Luteitalea sp. TBR-22: one gene and its partner. The protein of the gene in region 2 interacts with the protein of the main gene of each other region in a pairwise test. Links are inferred from orthologs where the notes say so. Each region holds a gene or a part of one and is shown on either strand. Other genes may lie near its edges. The genes, in order: leuS and ligA.

Region 1 (15,787 bases), 890 kb from region 2 along the record:
TGCCGAAGGCCGAGGCCAGGGCCCTGCTCTTCGAGGACGTCACGCCGCCGCCGACTCCGGAGGAACTCGCCTTCCTGCAGTTGCTGAAGGACACCCGACCGCGTGGGCCGGTGGTGGCCCCCGACAAGCGGGCGCGGCGGGAACTGCGCAAGCTCAAGGGACGCGACTGACTGACGGCCCAGGGGCGGCGCGGAGGGGGCGATCGTGTGCTACACTCTGATGTTTCCACTGACCGGGTGGCACGCGCGCCCGGCACCGTGGGGGCCCCGTCGCGGGTCCGGAACCAGCGCGTAGGCAAAGCGGAGTTGTTGTTGTGGCAAATCACGAGTCGGCGCTGAAGGCGCACAAGCAGAGTCTGGCCAACCGCGAGCGCAACCGCCAGGCGCGCACGCGCCTGCGTTCCGCGCTGAAGACGATTCGCAAGGCCATCACCGCGGGCGATGCAGCCGCCGCGAAGGCCGGGCTGAACGAGACCGTCTCCCTGATCGACAAGATGGCCAAGAAGGGCGTCATCCACGACAACGCCGCCTCGCGGTACAAGTCGCGGATCGCCAAGCGCCTGAACGGCATCGCCGCCTAGGCGTTCCACCGACCGGGAACGGCGGGGTGGGCCACCTTCGCCCTACGGGCTTCGGTGCCCAAGGGCACCCCGCCCCTACCTTCTGGAATTCCCGGTTCGCTGGGGGCTCCCGCCGCCGTACCCTCCTCCCTGCGGGCCACGCGGCGCTCCTCCACTCCCCTGTTGGGGGCGTCCCCCGCCGTAGCCCGATGGGCGCAGGCGGGGACACAGCTCCACCACCAACCGTTCGAGCACCACCTGCGGGTCGCGCCCCAGCTTGCTCGCGCCGTCGGCGCGATAGAGCGCACGCACGGCCGCACCCACCCGGTCCGGTGCCACCTGCGGCATCCGCGAGCGGATCCACCAGCCCAATTGCCCGAGCATCTGGAACGGCGACGAGCCGTTCTCGATCATCAACTGCACGTGGCGGAGGGCCGTCGCCGCGTCGCCGGCGGCAATCGCGTTGGTCACCGCCCAGTCGTCGAACTGCTGCGCCGCCCCGACCACCAGGCGGACGTCCTGCTCGGTGATGGCGGGCGCGTCGCCCACAAACAGCACCAGCGTGTCGATGTCCTTCCGGAGCCGGACGATGTCGGGGCCCGCTCGCTCGACCAGCGCGGTCAGTCCAGGCGCGTCGATGCGCTTGCCGGAGGCCTTCACGCGGTCGGCGGCAAACTGCATCGCGTCGCGCAACGCCGACTGCGCGCCGTTGAAGCCGTCGGTGCTGAACCCCTCGCACTCCACGGTCACGGCCTGCTTGTCGAGCAGCTTGCCGAGTTTCGTGGCGCGGTTGATGTCGGTGGCCACGAGCACCAGGACGTTCGAGGGCTCGGGGTTGGCCACGTAGCCTTCCAGTCCGCCGGGATCTGGCGCCGGCGCCTCGTCGCCGCCCCCCTCGCCGTCGTCCTCGGCCAGCTTCTTGCGGCCCTTGAACAGCCGCTCGATGTGCGCGAACACGACCACGCGGCGGTCGCCGAGCATCGGGCGCGTGCGCGCCGCGAAGACGACGTCGTCGGGGCGCGCGTCGCCGGCGGTGAACCGCTCGACGTTGAAGCCGCGCAGATCCTCCTCGACCAGGCTGGTGAGCGAGGCCACGACCTCGTCCTTGCCGGCCTCGTCCTCGCCGATCACGAGGTAGACGGGCGCGACGGTGCCCTTCTTGAGCGCCGCCGCGAGCTCACGCGGCGTCACGTCAGCAACTCGACGCGACGAGCGACGTCGCGCGTGGTGTGCGTTGCCGTGCGAGGCCGCAAAGCGTCCGGATCACGGCTAGAACGCCTCGAGGATCGACGACACGGTGCGGCGGGCGACGGTGTCGGAGATGCGGTCGGCGGCCGCCCGGTTCTGGCCCAGGAAGGCCGAGGCGTCGAGCGCGCCAGTGCCGGTGCTCAGGTCGTACTCGTCGACGATCTCGAGCGAGCCGTTCTCCCAGATGACCTTGTTGGCCTTGACGTCCTTGAACTCGACCTTGAGCTGCACGCGCACGATGTAGCGCGTCGCCTGGTTGTTCTCGTTGAAGCCACTCGGCTCGAGGCTGACGCCGGCGATGGTGCCCGACAGGACCGCGTCGGCGCCGTCGGTCACGCCGAGCACCTGGTAGCGTCCGCGGCCGAGGAACTCGGTGCGCACCCGCTGGGTGACCTGCTGCTCGAGGTCGTACACCGAGGTGTTGTTGGCAAAGATCGGAATCCCGATCACCTTGATGTACGACGGCAGGAAGTTGCCCCGCCCCGACAACGTGTACCCGCACCCGCTGGTGGCCATCGCCACGACCACGAGGCAGGCCAGCGCCGCGCGACGGCCGATCGCCCGCATCACTTCACCACCACGCTGACCAGGCGGCCGGCGGCCACGATCACCTTGACGATCGTCTTGCCGTCGGTGTGCGCCTTGACGTTGGGGTCGGCCAGGGCTGCGGCCTGCACCACGTCGTCCGGGGACCCGGCAGGCACGACGACGCGTCCGCGCACCTTGCCGTTCACCTGGACGGGCATCTCGACCGCTTCTTCGGCCGCGACCGCCGCGTCCGAAGTCGGCCAGCCCGCCGCAACGATGCCGTCCGTGTGGCCGAGCATCTCCCAGAGCTCCTCGGCCATGTGTGGGGCGAACGGCGAGAGCAGGCGCACCAGGGCTTCGACGGCCTCGCGAGCCGCTGCGAGCGTGCTCGCGGGCACGTCGGTCCCGACCGGCTGCTCGGCGCCGGCGGCGCGCCGCCCCGGCTTGAAGAGTCCCGTGGCCTCGCCGAACGCGTAGAGCTCGTTGACGAGCACCATCAGGCCCGAGATGGCGGTGTTCAGCTGCACCCGCGGGTACAGGTCGCCTGTCACCTTCTCGACCGCCTGATGCGTCTTGCGGCGCAGCGCCCGCTCGACCTCGGAGAATTCGCCGACGCCGTCCACGGCCGGCGCCGTCGCCAGCGTCGCGGCCAGGGGCTCCACGAAGCGCCACACCCGCGTCAGGAAGCGATAGCTGCCCTCGAGGCCGGTGTCGGTCCACTCGACCTCCTTCTCCGGCGGCGCGACGAACATCACGTACAGGCGCAGCGCGTCGGCGCCGAACTTCGCGATCATCTCGTCCGGATCGACGACGTTGCCCTTGGACTTGGACATGACCTGTCCGTCCTTGAGCACCATGCCCTGCGTGAGCAGCCGGGCGAACGGCTCGTCGTGCGACACCATGCCGAGGTCGCGGAACACGCGCGCGAAGAACCGCGAGTAGATCAGGTGCAGGATCGCGTGCTCGACGCCGCCGCTGTAGAAGTCGACCGGCGCCCAGTAGTTGCACCTGGCCGGGTCGAAGGCCTGCTGGTCGTTCTTCGCGTCGGTGAACCGGTAGAAGTACCAGGACGAGTCGAAGAACGTGTCCATCGTATCGGTCTCGCGCCGCGCGGCGCCGCCGCACTTCGGGCACGAGACGTTGACGAACTCGGGCAGCTGCGCCAGCGGCGACTCGCCCTTGCCCGTGAACTCGACGATCTTGGGCAGCACCACCGGCAGCTGGTCGTCGGGCACCGGCACCACGCCGCACGTCGGGCAGTGGATCATCGGAATCGGCGTGCCCCAGTAGCGCTGTCGCGAGACGCCCCAGTCCTTGAGTCGGTACTGGATCGTCTTCTTGCCGATCCCCCGTGCCTCGGCCGACGCGGCCATCTTCTGCCACGCCTGCTCGGTGGGCAGGCCCGAGAACTCGTCGGAGTTGACGCTCACGCCGTACTCGGTGAACGCCTCCGCCATCGTCGCGCCGTTTGCAGGCTCACCGTCGGCGGGCTTGACCACCACCTGCACGGGCAGGCCGTACTTGCGCGCGAACTCGAAGTCGCGCTGATCGTGCGCGGGCACCGCCATGATCGCGCCGGTGCCGTAGCCGCCGAGCACGAAGTTGGCGACCCACACGGGCACCGTCTCGCCCGTGAACGGGTTCATCACGCGGCGGCCGGTGTCGAAGCCTTCCTTCTCCACCTCGCCGGACATGCGGCCCAGGCGGTCCTGCTGGCGGAACCGCTCGGCCTGCTTGCGGAACGCCGCAGGGTCGGGCGACTCGCTGGCGAACTTCTCCACGAGCTCGTGCTCGGGCGCGATCAGCACGAACGTCGCACCGTAAATGGTGTCGATGCGGGTCGTGAAGATCTCGATGCCCTCGGCGGTGGCGCGGCCCTGCTCGTCGGCGATCGGGAACGTGGCCTGCACGCCCTCCGACTTGCCGATCCAGTTGCGCTGCATCGTCAGGACCTTCTCGGGCCAGTCGGGCAGCCGGTTGGTGCCCTCGAGCAGTTCCTCGGCGTAGTGCGTGATGCGCAGGAACCACTGCTCGAGCTCACGCGAGGTGACGTGGCTGCCGCAGCGCCAGCAGGCGCCGTCGATCACCTGCTCGTTGGCGAGCACGGTGAGGCAGCTCGGGCACCAGTTGACGGTCGAGCGACGGCGGTACGCCAGGTCGCGCTCGGCCATGCGGATGAACAGCCACTGGTTCCAGCGGTAGTAGTCGGGCAGGCACGTGGCCAGCTCCCGGCCCCACGCGTACGAGATGCCGAGGCGCTGCAGCTGCCCCTTCATGTACGCGATGTTGTCGAGCGTCCACTTCTCCGGGTGGAGGTTGTTCTTGATGGCCGCGTTCTCGGCCGGCAGGCCGAATGCATCCCAGCCGAAGGGGTGCAGGACGTTGGCGCCCTGCATGCGCTTCAGGCGGGCGACCACGTCCCCGATCATGTAGTTGCGGACGTGGCCCACATGGGCGCGGCCCGAGGGGTACGCGAACATTTCGAGGCAGTAGAACGACGGTTTGGACGCGTCCTCGGAGACCTCGAAGGCCCCCGTCGCGGTCCAGCGTTCCTGCCACTTCTTCTCGATGATTTGCGGGGAATAGTCGGCCACGGCTAGATCAGACAGTATAGCGGCAGGGCGGCGCCTCCGGCCCCGCCACTGCCGCTCTCCTGTCAATGCCGCAATGCCGGGAATGCCGAAAGGGCAAAGGAGAAGCCAAGACAGAGGTGTAGGCGTCGGCCTTGGCCGACGCGCGCCGGTCCAAGGCCACCCCGAAGGCCCAAGGCCGACCGACGAAGGCCGTCTCCCGGCGCCGTGCGAAGCGGGGCGCCGCGTGTGCTAGCGTGTCGCGCCATGCAACGCTTCCGAGCCCTGAGCCTGGCCCTGTCGCTGGCCGGGGTGCCGGCGCTGGCCGTCGCCCAGACGCCTGCCTCCCTCCCCCGTCCCGAGTTCCCCAACCCGCAGTTCGAGCGGAAGGACTGGCTTTCCCTGAACGGCCCATGGCGGTTCGCGTTCGACGACGCCGATGCCGGCCTGCGAGAGGGGTGGGCCGCAGGCACCACAAAGCTGGACCGCACGATCCTCGTGCCGTTCGCCTTCGAGAGCCGGAAGAGCGGCATCGCCGACACGCGCTTCCACCCGGTGGTCTGGTACCAGCGCGACGTGACCGTGCCGGCCGCCTGGAAGGGTCGTCGGGTCCTGCTCCGCTTCGGGGCGGTGGACTACCACGCCACCGTCTGGCTGAACGGCCAGAAGCTCGGCGAGCACGAGGGCGGCAGCACGCCGTTCGCCTTCGACGTGACGGACCTGCTGCGCGGCGGCGCCAACGCGGTCGTCGTCCGGGCCTTCGATCCGCCGACCGATCGCTTCGTGCCGCGCGGCAAGCAGTACTGGAAGGAGACGTCCGAGAGCATCTTCTACACGCGCACCTCGGGCATCTGGCAGTCGGTGTGGCTCGAGGCGGTGGGCGACAGCTACCTGTCGCACGTGCGGGTCACGCCGTCGATGGACGGCGCGGTGCGCTTCGACGCGCGGCTGGCCCGTCCGGCAGCGGACCAGGTGCTGCGCGCGACGATCAGCTACAACGGCGCGGTGGTGACACGTGGTGAGGCCGCCGTCGACGGCACCCGCGGCTCGTTGGGCCTGCGCGTGATCGACCCCCGGGAGTGGCAGGTCGGGCAGGGCAACCTGTACGACGTCACGCTCGAGCTCGTGCGCGGCGGCACGGTGCTCGACACGGTGAAGACCTACTACGGCTACCGCGAGGTGACCGTCGACGCCAAGGGCCTGCAGTTCAACGGCCGACGGATGTACCTGCGCATGGTGCTCGACCAGGGTTACTGGCCCGAGTCGCTGCTGACGCCGCCCTCCGACGAGGCGATTCAGTACGACATCAAGACCTCGCAGGCGATGGGCTTCAACGGCGCCCGCAAGCACCAGAAGGTGGAGGACCCACGCTTCCTCTACTGGGCCGACAAGCTGGGCTACCTGGTGTCGGGCGAGATGGCCAACGCCTACCAGTACGACGACCAGTACGTCGCGCGGTTCACCCGCGAGTGGCTCGAGGTGCTCGAGCGCGACATCAACCACCCGTCGATCATCATGTGGATCCCGATCAACGAGAGCTGGGGCACGCCCAACCTCCGCGATCGACGCCAGCAGGCGCACCTGAAGTCGAACTACTGGCTGACCAAGTCGCTGGATCCCTCACGCCTCGTGATCGAGAACGACGGCTGGGAGCACGTGGACACGACCGACGTGTTCGGCATCCACGACTACGCGCGCACGGGCGAGATGATTGCCAAGAAGTACGCCGTGCTCGACAACCCCAACGCGCGCATCCCCGACAACAGCCGCGCCGCGCTCGTGCCCGGCTACGAGTACAACGGCTCGCCGATCTTCCTGTCGGAGTTCGGCGGCATCGCCTACCGCGCGCCCGGCGCACCGGTGCCGGAGGGCGCCTGGGGCTACTCAGGCGTCGAGAAGACGCCCGAGGACGCGCTGGCCCGGTTGAAGGGCCTGTACGAGGCCATCGCGAAGGTGCCGCGCATCATCGGCGTGTGCTACACGCAGTTGACCGACGTCGAGCAGGAGATCAACGGCCTGCTCACCTACGACCGCAAGCCGAAGTTCGACGTCGAGGCGATCAAGGCGATCAACGACATCGTGAGGCCGTAGGGACGGCAGTCGGCAGTCGGCAGTCGGCAGTGGCAGTCGGCAGTTGGCGGTCGGCAGTCGGGCGAGTCACCTGTCCGGCGTGCGTCCGAGCGTCCGGAGCCGGTAGTACTGCTTGCCCATCTCGACCAGGGTGGCCACGACCATGACGCCGAAGCCGATGGCCACGCCCGTGTTCACCCACGTGAGCAGTGCCGGGAGCGTCTCGGCAGGCACGACGCCGGGCTGCGGGTGTGGCGCCACCACGACCCAGACGCGGGCCGAGAGGATCATCAGCGCGATGCCCAGTTGTGCGCCGAGCAACAGCAGCTTGAGCACGAGCCGACGCGGCGTCCGCGTCGGCCTGACCAATCCGTACGCATCCACCAGGAAGTTGCCCGCGGCGACCGCGACCATCGGCGCGTACCAGACCGACCAGATGGGCGCGAAGGCGAGCACGGCCGCCAGGGGCCCCATGGCCAGCCAGGGCGAGGTCGGCACGAGCAGCAGCCACACCAGCGCGATCCCGCCGAACACGACCTCTGTCCCGGCCTGAAGTCGGTCATGCAGCCGGCTGGCCTGCCGCCGGCCACCCATCCAGTCCGGGATCCTGCGCGGGTCCCAGTCGGGCGCGAATCCGGCCCGCGCGCCCAGCGCGTCGACCGCCGCAAACCCCAGCGTCGTCCAGGCAAAGACCAGCAGCGCGCGAGTGGGATAGGCCTTCAGACCGTCGAACAGCACCGGCACGGACACGCCCTGCAGGGCAGACGTGATCACCGCCAGCACCACCGTGACGACGAGAGCCGCGCCGAGTCCGAGCTTGAGCGCAAACAGGTAGATGGGAAAGACCACCGGACCAATCAGGTGCTGGCGTGGCGCGAAGCGCGAGGCGACGAGCGCCGGATGCCCGTGCCGCCGCAGGATGTCGGCGACCTCGGGCTCGCTGAGGTCGCGCCCGAGCGCCTGGCTGCGGTCTTCCATCTCCGAGGAGAGGTTCTCCGACAGTTCGCGGACGATGTCGTCCTGGTCCCGGTGCGGCAGGAAGAATCGGACGGCGTTGAGATAGCGTTCGACGAGGGTCATCGAGGGAACTCCTGCAGCAGGCCCCGAAGCGAGGCGTCGATCGCCCCCCACTCGTCGAGGAGCTGCCCCAGCATGGCGTCGCCGGCCGGCGATAGCCGATAGAACCGCTTGTTGCGCTTGCCTTCCTCGCGCCACTCGCTGGCCAGCAGGCCCTGGGTCTCGAGCCGACGCAACAGCGGATAGAGCGTGCCCTCGTCCACGTCGAGTCCGTGGTCGGCGAGCACCTTCCGCAGTGAGTAGCCGTAATGCTCGGCCCGCAGGGCAGCGAGGACGGCAACCGTGATGTGTCCCCGACGCAGTTCGAGGCGCAGGTTGTCGAACAGGGCAGGGTCGGCAGCAGGAGGTATGCGGAGGCTCATGTACGCCACATAGTGTGTGGCATACAGTATTACGACGGAGCCTGTACGGTAGTTCGGCTGCCCGGAGTTCTCAGACCGCCTGCGCCTGATACGTCACTGGGTGGAGGCCACGTCGTTCCCCACACCCAGCGCCCGTCGCACCGCCTGGACGATCTCGGCAGGCCCGAAGGGCTTCTCGACGATCCGGAAGGGCGAGTGTGATCGCGCCCGCTCGATCAGGGCGGGCGCGGCGTGCCCGGTCATGACGATGACCGGCAGCTGGGGACGCATCGCCGCCACGCGCTCGGCCAGCCCGACGCCGTCGAGGCCTGGCATCACGAGATCGGTCAGCAGCACGTCGATCGACTCCGGCTCCCGGGTCAGCGACTCGAGCGCCTGCCCGCCGCTGGCCGCCTCGAGCACCCTGAAGCCGGCATCGGTGAGCACGCGCACGATCAGTTCGCGCAGCCGCAGGTCGTCCTCGACGACCAGCACGCCGGCGCGCGTGTGCATGCCGAGGGCCATGGCAGAGTCGAGACGCACCTGGTCGGGCGGCGCCACGGCCTGCGGCAGGACCACGCTGAAGCTGGTGCCCTCGCCCAGCCGACTCTCCACGTCCACCTGTCCGCCGGCCTGCTCGACGACGGCGTAGACCGTGGCGAGGCCGAGCCCGGTACCGCTGCCCGGTTCCTTCGTGGTGAAGAACGGCTCGAAGATGTGTGGCAACACCTCGGCAGGAATGCCGCTCCCGGTGTCGGCCACCGTGAGACACACCCGCGGGGCTGCGGCGGCCTCGTGGGCGTCCGGGCAGGGGCGCAGGTGCATCCGCAGGCGCCCACCACCGGGCATGGCGTCCCTGGCGTTGACGACGAGGTTCAGCACGAGCTGGTCGAACTGCCCCGGGTCGATCACGACCCGCAGGGCGTCGCCGTCGATGCGGACCTCGATCTCGACGTTCTCGGGGATGAGCCGACGCAGCATCGGCTCGAGGGCGGTCAGCGCGGTGGACAGGTCGAGCACGCGCGGGCGAAGCGGCTGCCGTCGACTGAAGGCCAGCATCTGCTTGGTGAGTTGCGCCGCCCGCACCGCTGCCTCGCGCGCCCCGGACAGGGCCCGTCCATCGGCCGGCTCCGACCGGCCTCCCTGCAGCACGAGTTCGAGGTTGCCCAGGATCACCGTGAGCAGGTTGTTGAAGTCGTGCGCGATGCCGCCGGCCAGGCGGCCGACCGCTTCCATCTTCTGCGCCTGCCGGAGCTGCGCTTCGAGGGCGCGCACCTCGGACACGTCGGTGGACACGCCCACCACGCCGACGAGCTGACCGTCGGCATCCAGGATCGGCGAATCGACCACGAACGTCGTGAACGCGCTGCCGTCACGCCGCTGTACGGGGAACTCGCCGGCCCAGCTCTCGCCACGGGCGAGTCGGGCCATGATGGCGGCCGCCTCGGCGCGGGAGGTCTCGTGTGGCGTCAGCTCGACGATCGGACGGCCGAGGGCCTCGGCGCGGGTCCAGCCGAACAGGCGCTCGGCATACAGGTTCCAGTAGATGACGCGACCTTGCAGGTCAGTCGCGATGACCGCCTGCTGCACCGCATCGATCAAGCGCGACTCGAGCGTCGCCCGATCGTCGGAACGCGGGGACTGCCATGGGAACTGGTGCACCGGGAGGGGAGGCTCCTGATGACTCATGCGTTCCTCGCTTCGCCCCGAAGGGCGGTGTCGGTGAACCCGCCGCTCGGGCGAGCCAGCTCATGCTCGTTATTGATGAGCATACAACACCGGCCGCCAGGCCCGGCCCCTCACGGCTTGACCGCGAGGACCTGCACGACCGCGCTGGGGCCGCTGTGCCTGGCGCCTTCGTTCACGTCGCGATCGAGTTCCCGGCCGATGACGACCTCGAGTCCGGGCAACTCGGCGCGTACGCGCTCCAGCGTCAGGAGCCAGTCGGCCAGCGACGGTGGCGGGCCGCCGACCCCGCCGATCTCGTGCTGGCGGGGCGTGTAGGCCTCGAGCACGAACACTCCGCCCGGGGCGAGTGCCCGCACCACTCGCGGGTACAGGTCGGCGCGCAGGGCCGGCGGCAGGTGCACGAAGATGCTCGTGATGCCTTGCCAGCACGCCTCGCCGAGATCGAAGGTCGCCAGGTCGGCGACGATCGTCGCGAGCGCGACCCGGCGCGATGCGGCCAGCGCGCGCGCCTTGCTCAGGCCCACCTCCGAGCCGTCCACGCCGGTCACCTCGTAGCCGAGCGACGCCAGGTGGACGCCGTTGCGCCCCTCCCCTTCCCCGAGACACAGGACCCGGCCTGCCGGAATGCGGGTGGCGACTTCTGCCAGGAAGTCATTGGGCGCGGTGCCGAAGACGTAATCGTCGGTGCGATAGCGGTTGTCCCATTCGGACATCACAACACCTCGGCAGTCGGCAGTCGGCGGTCGGCGGTCGGCGGTCGGCAGTCGGCAGTCGGCGGTCGGCAGTTGGCGGTGGACGGGCGACTAGCGCGCGCCGCCGCGTCGACGCGGGCTCCTGGTCGCGACGGCGGCCGCGACCAGCCCCACGATTGCGCTCCAGAGCAGGATGCGCCCGACGCGCACGTGGGCGCCACCGAAGCGGATCCAGTCGAGCACCGTCAGCAGGGCGCCGGCGCACGCGCAGGCCTGCAGGAACCGGCCGAGAGCAAGCTGCCACCACATCTGACGCGATCCTAGCGGCAATCGGCCATGGAAATGGTCGGCGCCGGCTCAGCCCACGTCCCGCACCACACGGACACCGAGGCTGAAGCCCACGTCCTTCGGACGGTGCGTGTAGCGGAGACCGCAGCGAGCGCTGTCGGCGGCAAAGTACCAGCTGCCGCCGCGAATCACCTTCGTCGCCGCGTTGCAGCGCCCCACCGGATCGCGGGCCGGCGCGGTGCCGTAGGCGCAATGGGCATCCTCTGTCCATTCCCATACGTTGCCGTGCATGTCGTACAGCCCCCAGGCGTTCGGGCGGAAGGTCGCGACAGGCGTCGTGCGGCGTCGGCCACCGAGGGCACCCCGCTCCAGCACGGCCACGTTGGCCTCCTCGAGCGAGAGCGTGTCACCCCACGCATAGGCGGTGCGGCTCCCGGCCCGGCAGGCGTACTCCCACTCGGCTTCGGTCGGCAGCCGGAAGCGCGGCCCCGGCGACAGCGCCGACAGACGCGCCACGAACGCCTGCACGTCGTGCCAGCTCACCCGCTCCACTGGCAGGTCGTCGCCGCGAAAATGACTCGGGGCCGTGCCCATCACGGTCCGCCACTGGGCCTGCGTCACCTCGTGGGCGCCGATCCAGAACGGCCGCGTCAGGGTGACGGCGTGGGCGCGCTCCTGCGGCTCACGGCCGGCTTCCCGCTCCGGCGAGCCCATCTCGAACGTGCCAGCCGGGATGGAGACGAACGGCATGCCGGTGACCGGCTCGACCCACGTCCTCGGCGGCGAGGGCGCCGGGACCGCGGCCACGGCCAGCGCCGTCGCGAGAACGATGGCCCGCCCGGGCGACAGCGGCATGGGTCAGCGCTCGGTGACCAGTGGATGCGCCTGCAGGGCCTGCGCCGCCGCGCGGCCGCGACGGTCTGGACCGACGGCGTCGCGCCAGGTCGCATCCGCTGCCACCGGTCCGTGCAACACGTCGACCGTCGCGTCGAGGCAGGCGCGCAGCGCCTGCAGGTCGTAGCCGCCCTCGGTCACGACCGCGATCCGGCCGCCGCAGGTCAGCGCGGCACGGCCGCGCAGTGCGGCCAGCCACGCCCGGAACCCTTCGGTCGTCACTCGCTGGGAGCCGAGCGGGTCGTCCTGGTGCGCGTCGAAGCCGGCCGACACGATCAGCAGCTCCGGCGCGAAGCGGACCAGCGCGGGATCGATGATCGTGTTCCACACGTGTGCATGGTCGGCATCGCTCGCGCCGGCTTCGAGGGGCACGTTGAGCGTTGCGCCGGCGCCGGCGCCGTACCCCGCTTCACTGGCCGCGCCGGTCCCGGGGTAGAACGGGAACTGGTGCGAGTTGACCACGAGCACCGATGGGTCGGTATAGAACGCCCACTGCGTGCCATTGCCGTGGTGTACGTCGATGTCGACCACCGCCACACGAGTCGCGCCGGCCGCGCGGGCCGCTGCGGCGGCGATCGCCACGTTCGACAGCAGGCAGAACCCCATGGCCTGGGCGCGCTCCGCGTGGTGCCCGGGCGGGCGAACGACCGCGAGCGCCGGGGTGGCCGTGGTCCACGCATGCAACGTCGCCTCGACGGCGGCACCGGCGGCAAGTCGCGCCACGTCGATGCTCTCGGGCGAGGTGAACGTATCGGCGTCGACGGCCGTCGCCCGGCCGCGCCTGGCCTCGAGATCGGCCACGTACCCGTCGTCGTGGATGCGCAGGATCTCCTCGTCGGTGGCCGGCCGCGGCTCGCGGACGTCGATGCCCATGTCGCTGGCCCGCAGAGCCGCGGCGCGCATCACGTCGCCGCGCTCGGGGGATTCCGGGTGGCCGGCCGGGGTGAGGTGGTCGAGGAAGCGGGGCGAGAAGAAGAGGACCATCGTCGGCGCGGGCAGTTCGGTGGTGGACGTCGTCGCGTCGGGCAAGCCGACGCCTACGCGTGGTGGAGCAAGTCGAGTGAACGGGCCTTGAGGCGTCGCAGTTCGGCCTCGAGGTCCAGGCGCCGCTGCTCGAGCCCGGCATCGTCGGCGTCGGCAGCCACGCGGAAGGGCGGGCCGACCGCCACCGCGATGCGCGAGAACGGCCCGGGCACCTGCGTCCGGTCCCAACTGCGCGCGTGCCACGCCGAGGCACTCTCGATGTGGAACGGGAGGATGGGCTGCCCGGTGGCCTTGGCGAGCCATAGTGCGCCCGGTTGTGCCTGCTCGGCCGGACCGCGAGGGCCGTCGAGCGTGAAGGCAGTCGGGTGCCCCTGCGCCATCAGCCGCTTCATCTGCACGAGCGCCTTCACGCCGCCGCGCGAGGAGGACCCGCGCGCCGCCCCGAACCCGAACCGCTCGATGATGCGCGCGATCCACTCGCCGTCGAAGTTCTCGCTCGTCATCACGACGATGCCCCGGTCGCGCCAGAAGCCGATCGCCGGCAGGATGCGGCCGTGCCAGAAGGCCATGATGGGGTGCTCGCCTGCCGCGAGCACCTGCGCGTAGGCGTCGGCGCCCTCGCTGGTGTACCGCCAGGTGCGCGCGAGCCCCGCGACGATCGGCGTGACGACGCCGGCAATCAGCGCCACCTGACGCCGCTTCGAGGCGGACCGCTCCCACGCCGGGCGGTCGCTCACCCCTGCGCCTGCTCCGCCGCGACCGCGCCCTCGTCCTGGCCGATACGCCCGGCCTTCCGCAGGCGGCCCTCGGTCCACGTCATGAGGTCGACCATCTGGATGTCGTCGGTGCCGGGCGTGCTGGCCTTCGCGCCCTTGAGCATGATCGAGCAGAACGGGCAACCCATCACGATCGTGTTCGCGCCGGTCGCCTTCAGCTGGTCGAACCGAGCCTGGCTGATGCGCGTCCCCGCCTCCTCTTCCTCGAAGAGCAGGCCGCCGCCGGCGCCGCAGCAGAACGGGTTGTCCTTCGTGCGCTCGGGCTCGCTGATCGCGGCGCCGTGCCGCTCGAGCAGGGCGCGCGGCGCCTGGTGCTCGCCGGCGTATCGCCCGAGGTAGCACGGATCGTGGAACGTCACGGCTTCTTCCTCGAGGCGCACCGGGCGCTCGTAGCGCGTGAGGTGCTCCACGAGCACCGACGAGTGCACGACCTTGCCCTCGAAGCCGAACGGCCGGTAGTCGTGGCCGAGCGTCTTGAGGCAGTGCGGACACGACGTCACCACCTTGGTGACGCCGGCCGTCTGCAGGTCGGCGACGTTGGCCGTCGCGAGCTCCTGGAACTGGTACTCGTTGCCGGTGCGCTTGGCGACGTCGCCGGTGCAGCGCTCCTTGGACAGCACGCCGAAGGTCTTGCCCTGCGCGCGCAGGATCGCGGCGAGCGAGCGCAACGACTTCTGGAAGTCGGGCTCGGTGCCGCCGGCGCAGCCGAGCCACAGCAGGTACTCGTGCCTGGCGGGATCGAACGTCTCGAACTGGGCGGACGCCACGAACTTCTGGCGGGCGTCGGCGCCCTGCCCCCACAGGTTGCCGCGGCGCTCGAGGTTGTTGTAGACGGGCCCGAGGTACTCGGGCGCGTCGCCGTTGCTCACCAGCCCGCGGCGCGCGCCGATGATGACCGGCGTGTGCTCGATGCCGACGGGACAGACGTCTTCGCACGCGCCGCAGGTCGTGCACTGCCAGAGCACGCCCGGGTCGTAGACGTCGGCGAGCCTGGCGTCGGCCTTGCCCTCGAGGAGCGCGGCCTCGTTCTGCAGGATCAGCGTCTTCGGGTTCAGGAGCTTGCCCGTGGCGAACGCCGGGCAGTTCTCCTGGCAGCGGCCGCACTCGACGCAGGTGAACGCGTCGAGCACCGCCTTCTTCGGCAGGTCCTTCACCGCCTCCATCCCGACCTCTTCCTTCTCGAAGTCGAGGTTGGGCACGGTGCCGAGCACGGGCGCCTTCAGGAACACCGTACCCGGCGACAGCAGCAGGTGCAGGTGCTTGGAGTCGGGGATCAGCACCAGGAAGGTGAAGATCAGCAGCATGTGCACCCACCAGTTCACGCGGGCGGCGATGCCGCCGTCGAGCACGAACAGGTCGAGCAGGAACGTGATCATCAGCACCGCGATGAAGCCGGCGATGAGGATCGACTCCTTGGACACGGTTGGACCGAGGGCCCGGGGCCGGAGGATGCCGCGACGGATGGCGAGGAACACGATGCCCGCGAGGACGCCAATCGAGAAAGGCGCCAGCAGGTACATGTAGACCCTGAATGCGGCGGTGTGCGTGAGGTCGACGATCCCGAGGCCGTGCAGGGTCTCGATCAGGGTGTAGCCGCCGAACGCGACGAAGCCCCAGAACACGCCGAGGTGCGCCATGCCGACCCACGGGCGCCGGCCGATCACCTTGCTCTGGAAGACCACCTCGGTCACGAACCGCTCGACGCGGGCGGGCAGGTGGTCGAAGGAGAACTCCCCGGGCGCGGCCTGCAGGAGGCGCCACCGGGTGGACATCTGGGCGGAGAACAGGCCGACGCTGGCGACCACGACCACCCAGAACGCGAGCGTCTCGAACATGTCGACGAGGATAGCAGGCGGGAGCTGAGGGCTGGGAGCTGGAACCGCGGCGTTTGCGGTTACGGCTTGCGAAGAAGGCTCAGGGCTACAGGCTCGAGGTTCAGAGAGCATGCTGCCTCTACGCAGAATGCCTTCTGAGCCCTGAGCCGTGAGCCGTGAGCCTATTTCTTCAGTTCGGCGATCAGCGCCGGGACCACCTCGAACAGGTCACCGGCGATGCCGTAGTCGGCCAGTTC
Region 2 (12,386 bases):
TGATCAGGTGCGACTGGGCGAGCGTGACCGCTCGTTCGATGACGCGCTCGAGTTCGCGGACGTTGCCCGGCCATTCGTGCAAACGCAGCGCTTCCATGGCTTCGACCGACACCCGGTAGGGCTGCCCGTCTGCCGATCGCTGGAGGATGGCCTCGACCAGGTACGGGATGTCGTCGCGACGAGACCGCAGCGGCGGGACGCTGATCTCGATGGCGTTGAGCCGGTAGTACAGATCCCAGCGGAACTCGCCACGCCGGCAGAGGCTCTCGAGCGGTCGGTTCGTCGCCGCGATGACGCGCACGTCGACGCGCCTGCCTCCGTGGCCGCCGACGCGCTCGATGGTCGGCTCCTGGATGACGCGCAGCAACTTGGCCTGGGCCGACGACGAGAGGTCCGAGACCTCGTCGAGGAACAGCGTGCCTCCGTCGGCCAGTTCGAACTTGCCGCGGCGGCCACGCACGCCGGTGGCCGTTCGCTCCTCGATCCCGAACAGCTCCGCCTCGAGCAGTGACTCGACGATGGCCGCGCAGTTGAGGGGGACGAAGGGGCCTGACGCGCGATCGCTGAGGGCGTGGACGCGTCGGGCCACCAGTTCCTTCCCTGCGCCGCTCTCCCCCTGGACCAGCACGATGAACGGCTTGCGCGCCGCGCGGGCGATCCGCTCGTGCAGTTGACGCATCACTGGCGTCACCCCCAGCAGGCCCCCTTGCTCGGGCCCGAGAGTGCGGGTCACCGACCGGATGTCGGCCTTGCGCTCGAGATCGAGGATCAACGGCCCCAACGCCGCCAGGACGTCCACCAACGGCGCCGCGGCCCGCATTGCCTCGGCGGGACCCGCGGCCGTGACCCGCAAGGTGTCCGCTCCACCAGCGATGACGCCGCGACCACGCGAGAGATCGAGCGGTTCGCCGGCGAGATGGACGGTGGGATCGTTCAGCCCGACCGTCAATGTCAGCAGGCGCTCGAGCCCTTCGCGTACCTGCGTCTCCGCACGCAGGATCGTGACGGCTCGCTCGAGGAACACGGCGGGTTCGACGGACATGTCGTCAAGCGCGGCCGAGGCCGCAGCAGCTGGGTCGGTCATGATCTCTCTCGCTGGTGCCCCGTCGGGCACGATCAGGGGTGTCGCTCGGCACACCTTCAATCACTGCGCCATGGTCAGGTGGCTCGAGGTCGCCCCTGGCTGCCGTTGACGCCCCCACGGCGCAAGTGGGGCGAGAAGCCACGCCAGCCGGGTGTGTACCTGCTACTCATCTCGCCATGGCGTGTCGAAGCGCCACGCCGCTTCGTACTGCACGCCGTGGCGGGTGATGCGGCAGACCTCGCACCGCGCTACCCAGCCCTGTCGCAACACGAAGCCGGATTGTCCAGCCGGCACTCGTATCGCCATGGTGCGGCCCGGTCGCACGGGCTGCGCCAGTCGACACCGCAGCCCGTGCGCCGACCTGTCGAGCACCTCGAGGACCCGCGCACCGGGCACCTGCGGCGACTCGCCCGCCTCCCCCGGCGCCGTCCTCGGTTCACGGCGACGTTCGTTGATGACGAGCGTGCTCACCTCAACAGACCTCCCATGCGTCGCCGGCGCCCAGGCACGACAGCCTGACCCGTTGCGTGGTGCCGAGAACTCGCACCACGTAGATCGCCCCGGACGCCCCGACCACGTAGATCGAGGCCGAGGTTGCCGTGCCCCGCGCGGTGAAGGTCAGCCGTGGCGCCGCGCCGAGAACGACAGGATCGCTGCCGGCGGCGATCACGCCCGCGCCGTCGGCGGCAGGAAGGTCCCTGGGGACGTCAAGGGTCGCTCGTCCCTCCCGCACCACCATCGTCCATGGCCGGGCGATGTCGAGGCCGGCCAGGATGTCGGCGGCGGTGACGCCGTTGCCGTTGCCATCGACGACGACTCGCCAGAGCGCGCGGCCACGCAGGTCGAACTCCACCGCCAGCGTGCGGCGGGTCCGCCGCGCTTCCTGCGCCACGGCGCGCAGGTCGGCAGCGACCCCTCTCGCCGCCTCGCGCCCGGCGCGTTCCGCACGCATCCGGTCGAGCGCGTGCAGGCCATTGGCGCCGATCAGGCCGGTGAGGGCCACCACGATCAGCACCTCGGGGAGCGAGGCGCCCCGACGGGAGCGCCCCGCCTCGTCCTGGCTAGTCCTTGCTGGCACGGGCCTCGGCCGGCGCACCCACCGACAGGTACGGACGCAGCTTCAGGAACGACTTCTCGCCGATGCCCTGCACGTTCATCAGGTCTTCGAGCTTCTTGAACGGGCCGTTCTTCTCCCGGTACGAGACGATGCGCTGGGCCATGCTGGGGCCGATGCCGGGCAGGGCCTCGAACTGCGCGGCCGTGGCGGTGTTGACGTTGACCACCTGTGCGGGGGCCGCGGCGCGGGTCTCCTGCGCCCGGGCAGCGGCCGGGGCGACCGGCGCGAACAGGGCGACGAGTGCGAGGGCGGCGGGAAGCAGCGATCGGAACATGGGAACCTCCTGTGAGCGGCGCGCCACCATGGCGCGCGAGCGCACACGGCCGATGACGCGTCGCAGGGAGGTTGGCCCGCTGGATGTTCTCAGGCGACGACGACATGCGGCGCGTGTGCACGCAGTCCCATGGAGCAAGCCGCGGGCCAGGCCGCGCGCGGCGCCGACATTCGTCCGTAAGCCACAGCTCACGCAGGACTTCACGCCACGTCGGGCGGCAGGCGCCTGGTGAGCCGCTGGCCTCGGGACGCCAACTCGCGTTGTCGGATGGGTCCTGCAGTTACCCGGTCGACCGAGGGTCGCCGATGAGAAAGCCCGGCAACGTGCTCGCGGCGCGCGGCGCCTCTTCCCGGTCCTTCAGGGACACGCCGGTCAGGCGGCGGCGCCGCGCCTCGATCATCAGCGCCACCAGGCGACGGGCCGCCTCCGCAGGGGGCTGTCCTTGCGGCCGGATGTTCGAGATGCAGTTGCGCTCCGCGTCGGTGCGGCCTGGTCGCGGATCCCACGTCAGGTACGCGCCCAGGCTGTCGGGGGCGCTCAGGCCAGGACGCTCGCCGATCAGGACGACCACGAGCGGCACCCGCAGCGCTTCCCCGACGACGTCGCCGACCGCGACTCGCGCCTGCTCCACCACCGCGACCGGCGCGACCTGCCATCCACCTCCCTCGCGCAGGGCGCCGAGCACCTCACGCAGCATCGGCGCCGCGTGGGCCTGCGCCGCGCGCGACGACAGCCCGTCGCACACGACGAACGCCACGTCGTACGCATCGGCCCGGTACGGCAGGCCCAGCACGTCGAGCGCACGATGGCTGGCCTCGTCGAGCCGACGTCCGAGGTCGGGCCGCTGCAGGTAGGTCGCCCGGTCGGGCGCGGCGCTGTGCAGCGCCAGCGTGTCGAGGCCGAGCGCGCCAATCTCTGCCCGCACCCGCGGCACGTCCAGCGGATCGTGGACGGCATCCCGGGCCCTGGCGTGCGCCAGCGCGAACGCCAGCTGGGTCGCCGTCGGCAGGCTGACGCCGGCCCTGCCCAACCCGACGTGCGCCGGCGTGTACCTGCGCAAGGCGCTCCAGGGGTTGGTGACGACGGCGTCGCTCACGAGGGCTCTCCCAGCACGCGGGCGAAGGCCGGCGGCACCCCGGAACGATGCTCGCGCAACCGCGCCTCCCCACCGGGTGCGAGGATGGCCATGCGCTCGAGCCAGGCTTCGAACTCCGGCGCGGGGCGCAGGCCGAGCACGCGCCTCACGTACAGCGCGTCGTGGAACGAGGTGCTCTGATAGTTGAGCATCACGTCGTCGGCGCCAGGCACGCCCATCACGAAGGTGCAGCCGGCGGCGCCGAGCAGCGTGAGCAGCACGTCCATGTCGTCGGCGTCGGCCTCGGCGTGGTTGGTGTAGCAGACGTCGACGCCCATCGGCAGGCCGAGCAGCTTGCCGCAGCAATGATCCTCGAGGCCGGCGCGCGTGATCTGCTTGCCGTCGTAGAGGTATTCGGGGCCGATGAAGCCGACCACCGAGTTCACCAGCAGCGGCGAGAAGTGACGCGCCACCCCGTACGCGCGCGCCTCGAGGGTCTGCTGATCGCAGCCGTGGTGGGCGCCAGCCGAGAGGGCGCTGCCCTGCCCCGTCTCGAAGTACATCACGTTGGCGCCGAGGCCCGCATCGAAGGTGGCGCCCCGCTTCAGGGCCAGGGCCGCCTCGCGCGCCTCGACGAGGATGGACAGCGACACGCCGAAGCTCTCGTTGGTGCCTTGCGTGCCACCGATCGACTGGAACACCAGGTCGACGGGCGCGCCGCGTTCCATGGCCTGCAGCGTACTCGTCACGTGCGTGAGCACGCACGACTGCGTGGGGATCTCGTAGCGGCCGATCACCGCGTCGAGCATCTCGAGCAGGCGCACCACCTGCGCGACGTTGTCGAGCGCCGGGTTGATGCCGATCACGGCGTCGCCGGCCCCGTACAACAGGCCGTCGAGCACGCTGGCGGCGATACCGGCGAGATCGTCGGTCGGGTGGTTCGGCTGCAGGCGCGTGGCCATGCGACCGGGCAGGCCAATCGTGTTGCGCAAGCGGGTCACGACCCGCGCCTTGCGCGCCACCAGCACCAGATCCTGCACGCGCATGATCTTGGCCACGGCCGCCACCATCTCCGGCGTGAGCCCGCGTTGCACCGCCGACAGCGCCTCGGCGTCGACGTCGTCCGAGAGGAGCCACTCACGGAAGCTGCCGACCGTGTGATGCGAGACCGCCGCGAAGGCAGCCGCGTCGTGGGTGTCGACGATCAGGCGCGTCACATCGTCGGTCTCGTATGGGACGACGGCTTCGTGCAGGAACTGGCGCAGCGGCACGTCGGCCAGCGCCATCTGCGCCGCGGCCCGCTCCTCGGCCGAGCGCGCCGCCACGCCGGCGAGTTGGTCCCCCGAGCGCAGCGGCGTCGCGCGGGCGAGCAGCGTCCGCAGGTCGGCAAAGACGTGCCGCGTGCCGTCGACGACGTGCGCGAAGGTGCTCATGCGTCAGTGGTGGCCGGGCTCCTGCCCGTGCCTCACGAGCACGAACGACAGCAGTCCCAGGCCCATCATGCCGCCAAACCAGGCGGCGATCACCGGATTGAACCAGATCATCGTGACCAGGCACAGGCAGGCGGCGCCCAGCGCGAAGCCCGGCACCCAGGGGTAGCCTGGCGCCGTGAAGGGACGCGCGAGATCCGGCTGGAGGCGGCGGAGGCGGAACAGCGCGGCCATGCTCACGATGTACATCACGATCGCCCCGAACACCGACATGGTGACGATGGAGGCCGTCAGCGTCTGGCCGGCGATCGAGACGATGCCGTCGCTGAAGATGGCGGTGACGCCGACCAGGCCCCCGGCGAGGATGGCGACCCACGGGGTGTGCGTGCGCGGGTGGACACGCGCGAGCACGGCGGGCAGGTAGCCGGCGCGGGCCAGCGCGAACATCTGGCGCGAGTAGCCGATGATGATGCCGTGGAACGAGGCGACCAGCCCGAAGAGCCCGAGCCACAGCAGCATGTGCAGCCAGCCGCTCTGCGCCCCGACGACGCGCGCCATGGCCTGCGGGAGCGGGTCGTTGATGTTGGCCAGCTGCCGCCAGTCGCCGACCCCGCCGGCGGCCAGCATCACGCCCGCGGCGAGGGCCAGCAGCGTGACAATGCCGCCGATGTAGGCGCGCGGGATGGAGCGGTGCGGGTCGCGCACCTCCTCGGCGGCCATCGCCACCCCCTCGATGGCCAGGAAGAACCAGATCGCGAACGGCAGCGAGGCGACGATGCCCGCCAGGCTGCCGGGCGTGAAGGTGGCAGCCCCGCCCCATCCGCCCGCCAGGAAATGCTGCCACCGGAAGCCGGGCGCGACGACAGCCATGAACACGAGCAACTCGAAGATGGCCACCAGCGTGACCACCAGCTCGACGCTCGCGGCGATGGCCATCCCGGCGATGTTCAGCCCCATGAAGACGCCATACGCCGCGACGGCCACCCAGCGCGGCTCGAGCCACGCGTACTGCACGTGCATGTACGCGCCGATGGCCAGCGCGATCGCCGGCGGCGCGAACAGGAACTCGACGAGGGTGGCCATGCCGGCGATCACCGCGCCGACGGGACCGAAGGCCCGCCGCGCGTACTCGAAGGGGCCGCCGGCGTGCGGGATGGCGGTGGTGAGCTCGGTGAAGCTGAAGATGAACGTGGCGTACATCACCGCCACGAATGCCGACGCGACGAGGAAGCCCAGGGTGCCCGCTGAGGCCCAGCCGTAACTCCAGCCGAAGTACTCGCCCGAGATGACCAGGCCGACGGCGATGCCCCAGAGCTGGAACGTGCCGAGCGTGCGCTCGAGCGTCGGCGCCGACGACGAGGTCACCGGCCGCCGCCGATCAGGCGCCGACCCGGGTCGAGGCGAACCATTCGTAGGTGCGGCGCAGGCCTTCCTCGAGGTGCACGATCGGCGTGTAGCCGAGCAGGCGCGAGGCCTTGCTGATGTCGGCCAGCGAGTCGCGCACGTCGCCGACCCGTGGCGGGCCGTACACCGGGTCCACCGTGGCGCCGGTGATCCCCTTCAGCGTGCGGTAGACGTCGTTGAGGGAGATGCGACGGCCGGTGGCCACGTTGATCACCTGGCCGCTGGCCTCGTCGGGCGCGACGCTGGCGCGCAGCGCGCCGTCGACGACGTTGGCGACGTAGGTGAAGTCGCGCGTCTGCTCGCCGTCGCCGTGAATCGTCGGGCTGCGGCCCTCGACGAGGAACCGGATGAACAGCGACAGCACGCCCGAATACGCCGACGAGGGATCCTGGCGCGGGCCGAACACGTTGAAGTAGCGGATGGTCACCGTCGACAGCCCGTACAGCGTGGTGAACATCTGCATGTACTGTTCGCCCACGAGCTTCTGGAGCGCGTAGGGCGAGAGCGGGGCGGTCGGCATCTCCTCGTGCTTGGGCAGCGTGGCGGAGTTGCCGTACGCCGACGAGCTGCCGGCGTAGACGACGCGACGCACGCCGGCGTCACGCGCCGCCACGAGCAGGCTCAGCGTCGCATCGATGTTGGCCCGGTTGGAGGAGAGGGGATCCTCGACCGACCTGGGCACCGAGGGGATGGCCGCCTGGTGCAGCACGTACTCCACGCCCTCGACGGCCCGCCGGGCGAACGCCTCGTCGGCCAGGTCGCCCTGCAGGAACTCGACGTCATCGATGTGCGCCAGGTTCTCACGCTTGCCGGTGACGAGGCTGTCGGCCACGCGCACCCGGTCGCCCCGGGCGCGGAGCGCCTCCACCATGTGCGATCCGATGAAGCCTGCCCCGCCCGTCACCAGATAGAACGCCATCTCGTCCGCGTCTCCTCGCGCGCCTCGCGCGCACATCCAGACTCAAGTGCTGCAGTCGTCCGATAAGCCGAATTCTGTCGGCCCGCGCCCCCTTGCGGGCGCACGAGCGAGCGATCATTCCTCTGGGACCGGCATTGCTGACGGCCTCGAGCAACCTACCCGGAGGCTTCGGACGGGCCGTCCTCGAGCGCCTCCCTATTTGGTCTTGCTCCGTGCGGGGTTTTGCCTGCCACGTCCGTTGCCGGCCGCGCGGTGCGCTCTTACCGCACCTTTTCACCATTGCTTGCGCACCGAAGTGCGCGTCAGCTGTGTGTTTTCTGTGCCACTTTCCGTCGGGTTGCCCCGCCCGGGCGTTACCCGGCGCACTGCCCTGCGGAGTTCGGACTTTCCTCCAGCAACGGACTTGCGCCCATTGCCAGCGATCGCCTGGACGACTGCCGCAGAGGGATGATACCCGACGGCCTTCCCGGCGCGGACGGCCTTCGGATTCTCGCGCCCCCCGTCGTCACACGATGGCCGACCGCCGAATACCGACGGCCGGCTCTACCCGTCCTTCTCCTGGCTGATGTCGTACTGTTCGAGCTTCTTGTAGAGGTTGGAGCGCGGCGTGTCGATCACCTCGGCCGTCTTCGAGATGTTCCAGCCGTGCTCGCGCAGTTTCTCGACGAGGAACTCGCGCTCGACCTGCTCCTTGAATTCGCGCAGGGTCGTCGGCTTGGGCTGAGGTGGACGAGGCTCCGACACGCCGCCCGTCGGCGCCGACCCGGCCGACACCGGCACGCCGGCCGACCAGGGGTCGGGCACCAGCGGCGCCGCAACGCTGGGGGCCGACATCGCCATCGGGGCCGGTGATGGGGGCGCCGCAGGCGCGTGCACGGGCATGAAGGATGGGCCGTCGACGCGCAGGTACTGGCGCACGTCGGCGACGTCGATCACCTCGCCCCGCGCCATGATCAGGATGCGCTCGACGGTGTTCTTCAGCTCGCGGACGTTGCCGCGCCAGCGGTGCTGCTGCAACACGCCCAGCGCGTCGGGGGTGAAACGGCGGGCCCGCCCGCCCTCGGCCGCGAACAGCTCGGCGAAGTGCTTCACCAGCAGCGGGACGTCCTCGGGCCGCTCCCGCAGGGGCGGCACGTGCACCGGGATCACGCTGAGCCGGAAATAGAGGTCCTCGCGGAACGTGCCGTCGGCGATCGCCGCCTCGAGGTCCTTGTTGGTGGCGGCGATGACGCGCACGTCGACCTTGAGCGTGCGCTGCGAGCCGATGCGCTCGACCTCGCCCTCCTGCAGCACGCGCAGGACCTTGGCCTGCGTCTTCTGGCTCATGTCCCCGACCTCGTCGAGGAAGATCGTGCCGCGATCGGCCAGCTCGAACTTGCCGATCTGCTTGTCGGTGGCGCCGGTGAAGCTGCCCTTCTCGTGGCCGAACAGCTCGCTCTCGATCAACTCCTCGGGAATCGCCGCGCAGTTGACCTGCACGAAGCGCTCGCGCGACCGGAGGCTGTTGCGGTGGATCGCCCGGGCCACCAGTTCCTTGCCGACCCCGCTCTCGCCGAGCACCAGCACGGTGGCGTTGGTCGGCGCGGCGCGGCCGACGGCGTCCAGCACCTGCAGCAAGGCGGGACTCTGGCCCACCAGGTTGTAGCGCGCGTCCTCGGCGCCGCGGAGCCGACGGTTCTCCTGCTCGAGGCGACTCGCCTTGAGGCCGTTGCGCACGGTGAGCAGCACGCGCTCGGACGACAGCGGCTTCTCGATGAAGTCCATCGCGCCCAGGCGCGTGGCCTCCACGGCGGTGGCGACGGTGCCGTGCCCCGAGATCATGACGACGGGCAGCGACTCGTCCATCGCCTTGAGCCGCGCCAGCACTTCGAGCCCGTCGAGGCCGGGCATCTTGATGTCGGAGAAGACCAGGTCGGGCGCCTCGCTGCGTGCCATGGCGATGCCTTCCTCACCGGTGGCGGCCAGCAGGCACGCGTACCCCTCGTACTCGAGGATCATCCGCAGGCTCTCGCGGATCCCCGCTTCGTCGTCGATGACCAGGATGCGTCCGCTCATACAGGCTCAGGTCTCAAGGCTCAGGTCTCAGGCAGGCGGCCAGGTCGCCGGGTCGGCGAGCAGGCGCAGCAGGGTGGCTTCGTCGCCGATCGGCACGCCGAGGTCGCGCGCCTTGGCCAGCTTGCTACCGGCATCCTCGCCGGCGATGACCAGCGACGTCTTCTTGCTGACCGACCCGGCGACCTTGGCACCGAGCGCCGTGAGCCGTTCGGTCGCCTCGTCACGCGTCAGTGCCGCGAGCCCTCCGGTCAGGACGATGGTCCGCCCCTCCAGCGGCCCGGGGCCCTGCCCGTCGGCGACGGGGGCACCCATGTTCAGGCCGGCGGCCTCGAGCCGCGCCAGCAGGCGTGCCGTCTCCGGGGCATCGAAGAAGCGCCGCACGCTGGCGGCCACCACCGGGCCGATGTCGGGCACCGCCTGCAGCTGCGCCTCGCTGGCGCCCGCCAGGGCCGTCATCGTGCCGAACGCCGAGGCGAGGGCCTGCGCGCCGCGTTCGCCCACGTGGCGAATCCCGAGGCCGAAGATCAGGCGCCACAGGTCGTTGCGCCGACTGTTGTCGATCTGCGCGACCAGCGTCGTGGCCGACTTCTCGCCGAAGCGGCGCGGTGTGAGCGTGCGTGCCGGCGGCGTGGGCTCGTCGCCCTCGCCGCTCTTCCTGCGCGGCTGCGCCTCGAACTTCAGCTCCGCCAGGCCCTCGACCGTCAGGTGATAGAGGTCGGCGAAATCGCGCACGAGCTCCAGCGACACGAGCTTGTCGACGAGCGCCTCGCCGAGCCCGTCGATGTTCATCGCCCGTCGTCCCGCGAAGTGCTCGAGGCTCCGTCGCAGCCGGGCCGGGCAGCTCGGATTGGGGCAGCGCCACACGACCTCGTCCTCCGGCCGCTCGAGCGCACTGGCGCAGACCGGGCACCGGGTCGGCATCTCGAAGGGGGGCAACCCGGCCTGGCGACGCGAGACGATCGGCTTGACGATCTTCGGGATGACGTCGCCGCCCTTCTCGAGCAGCACCTCGTCGCCTGGCCTGATGTCCTTGCGGCGGATCTCCTCCTCGTTGTGGAGGGTCGCGTACTGGATCGTCGAACCGGCCAGCAGGACCGGTTCGAGCACGGCGAGCGGCGTGACCGCGCCGGTGCGCCCCACCTGCACGTCGATGCGGAGCAGCCGCGTGGTCGCCTGTTGCGCCGGGAACTTGTAGGCGGTGGCCCAGCGCGGGAACTTCGAGGTGAAGCCCAGGCGCTCGCGCTCGTCGCGGCGATCGACCTTGATGACGATGCCGTCGGTGTCGAACGGCAGCGACTGCCGGGTATCGGCCCAGGACGCGCAGAACGCCTTCACCGCATCGATGCCTTCGCAGCGCCGCCAGTGCTTCTCGACCGGCAGGCCCCACGTGCCGAGCGCGTGCATCAGCGCGGCCTGCGTCGCGGGCAACCCATCGTCGCCGGCCGCGTCCTCGGGCCGCACGGCATGGTAGAAGAAGGCGCGCAGCCCCCGCCTGGCAACCAGGGCGGGGTCGAGGTTGCGCAACGTGCCGGCGGCGGCGTTCCGGGGATTGGCGAAGAGCGGCTCGCCGTCGGCCTCGCGCTCCTCGTTCAGGCGCTCGAACGCCGGGCGGGGCAGGTAGATCTCGCCGCGCACCTCAAGGCGACCCGATGGCGCCTGCTTCAGGCGCAAGGGGATGGCCTGAATCGTGCGGACGTTGAGCGACACGTCCTCGCCCACCACGCCGTCGCCGCGGGTCACGCCGCGCACGAAGACGCCGTCCTCGTAGGTGACCGCGATGCTGAGGCCGTCGATCTTGAGCTCGGCGACGTAGGCGACCGCGTCCTCGCCACCGAGACCCTTGCGGACGCGCTCGTCGAAGGCCACGAGGTCCTCGTCGCTGTACGCGTTGTCGAGACTGAGCATCGGCCGCAGGTGCTCGGCCGTGGCGAAGCCCTCGGCAGGGCGTCCGCTCACCCGCTGCGTGGGCGAGTCGGGCGTGACCAGGTCGGGGTGGGCCGACTCGAGATCGCGCAACTGGCCGACGAGCGCGTCGTACTCGGCGTCCGAGATCTCCGGATCGTCGAGGACGTAGTACCGCTCCTCGTGGTGCCGGATGAGTGCGCGGAGCGCGTCGATGCGGTCGGCGGGCGCGGGCATGCGCCTAGGGTACCTAGCGATCGCGGGCGAGCACGTAGTCGGCCAGGCCGACCAACGCGTCGCGCTCCCGGCTCTCCGGGAACGAGGCGAGCTGCTCGCGGGCCTGCTCGGCGTACTCCCCGGCACGGCGGGTGACCTGCGGGATGATGTCGTACTCACGCAGCAGGCCGAGCAACTGCCGCCAGGCCTCTTCGCTGATGTCGGCGTCGCGAACGACCTGATCGATGATCGGCCGTGACTGCTCCGCGGCGCGATCGCGCAGCAGGATGATGGGCAGCGTCAGCTTGCCCTCGCGCAGGTCGCTGCCAATCGGCTTGCCGAGGGCGGCCTGGTCGGCGGTGTAGTCGAGCAGGTCGTCCACCAACTGGAACGCGATGCCGAGATTGAAGCCGTAATCCCAGAGCGCCTGTTCCTGCGCGGGCGTGATGTCGCCCACCATGCCGCCGATCTTCGAGGCGCCCGCGAACAGGTACGCCGTCTTGCGGCGGATGATGTCGAAGTGCTCGTCCTCGGTGATCTCGGTGTCGCCGTTCTTGGTGAGCTGGTAGAGCTCCCCCTCGATCATCTTCAGCGTGATGTCGCAGAGCACGCGGAGGACGTCGATGCGGTCGTACTGCAGGGCCATCCCGAGCGACTTGATGTAGAGGTAGTCGCCGAGCAGGACCGTGACGTCGTTGCCCCAGCGGGCATGCACCGCGAGGCGGCCGCGCCGCAGTTCCGAGTCGTCGATGATGTCGTCGTGGACCAGCGTCGCCGTGTGGATGAACTCGATGACCGAGGCATACAGCACGGCCATGTCGCTCTTGTCGTGCCCACCGGCCAGTCGGCTGGCCATCAGCATCACGGCCGGGCGCACGCGCTTGCCGCCGGTGTTCTGCAGGTACTTCCC

What was found.
Region 1: the proteins of ligA (region 2) and leuS interact in binary tests that used the Escherichia coli proteins (3 or more experiments, as listed by UniProt). The link is inferred for Luteitalea sp. TBR-22 from one-to-one orthologs.

The regions. Positions count from the first base shown.
Region 1 is NZ_AP024452.1:3,938,909-3,954,695, forward strand. The notes cover bases 2,152-5,313. They hold leuS (leucine--tRNA ligase), read right to left. Parts: upstream 4,930-5,313; coding sequence 2,374-4,929; downstream 2,152-2,373. Other genes in these bases: lptE (LPS assembly lipoprotein LptE), read right to left, coding at 2,152-2,374; TBR22_RS16555 (glycoside hydrolase family 2 protein), read left to right, coding at 5,173-5,313. In the rest of the region: TBR22_RS16530 (RNA-binding S4 domain-containing protein), read left to right, coding at 1-170; rpsT (30S ribosomal protein S20), read left to right, coding at 314-580; holA (DNA polymerase III subunit delta), read right to left, coding at 656-1,750; more of lptE, read right to left, coding at 1,829-2,151; more of TBR22_RS16555, read left to right, coding at 5,314-6,996; TBR22_RS16560 (hypothetical protein), read right to left, coding at 7,063-8,055; TBR22_RS16565 (PadR family transcriptional regulator), read right to left, coding at 8,052-8,414; TBR22_RS16570 (ATP-binding protein), read right to left, coding at 8,508-10,082; TBR22_RS16575 (cyclopropane-fatty-acyl-phospholipid synthase family protein), read right to left, coding at 10,193-10,795; TBR22_RS16580 (hypothetical protein), read right to left, coding at 10,886-11,083; TBR22_RS16585 (formylglycine-generating enzyme family protein), read right to left, coding at 11,132-11,917; TBR22_RS16590 (histone deacetylase), read right to left, coding at 11,921-12,985; TBR22_RS16595 (lysophospholipid acyltransferase family protein), read right to left, coding at 12,994-13,677; TBR22_RS16600 ((Fe-S)-binding protein), read right to left, coding at 13,674-15,551; TBR22_RS16605 (electron transfer flavoprotein subunit alpha/FixB family protein), read right to left, coding at 15,713-15,787.
Region 2 is NZ_AP024452.1:3,046,558-3,058,943, reverse strand. The notes cover bases 8,942-11,871. They hold ligA (NAD-dependent DNA ligase LigA), read right to left. Parts: upstream 11,498-11,871; coding sequence 9,386-11,497; downstream 8,942-9,385. Other genes in these bases: TBR22_RS12530 (polyprenyl synthetase family protein), read right to left, coding at 11,511-11,871; TBR22_RS12540 (sigma-54 dependent transcriptional regulator), read right to left, coding at 8,942-9,358. In the rest of the region: TBR22_RS12585 (sigma 54-interacting transcriptional regulator), read right to left, coding at 1-1,084; TBR22_RS12580 (hypothetical protein), read right to left, coding at 1,247-1,555; TBR22_RS12575 (Tfp pilus assembly protein FimT/FimU), read right to left, coding at 1,557-2,162; TBR22_RS12570 (helix-hairpin-helix domain-containing protein), read right to left, coding at 2,146-2,475; ethanolamine ammonia-lyase subunit EutC, read right to left, coding at 2,756-3,571; TBR22_RS12560 (ethanolamine ammonia-lyase subunit EutB), read right to left, coding at 3,568-4,983; eat (ethanolamine permease), read right to left, coding at 4,987-6,345; TBR22_RS12550 (SDR family oxidoreductase), read right to left, coding at 6,359-7,303; more of TBR22_RS12540, read right to left, coding at 7,847-8,941; more of TBR22_RS12530, read right to left, coding at 11,872-12,386. UniProt on the Escherichia coli protein: DNA ligase that catalyzes the formation of phosphodiester linkages between 5'-phosphoryl and 3'-hydroxyl groups in double-stranded DNA using NAD as a coenzyme and as the energy source for the reaction.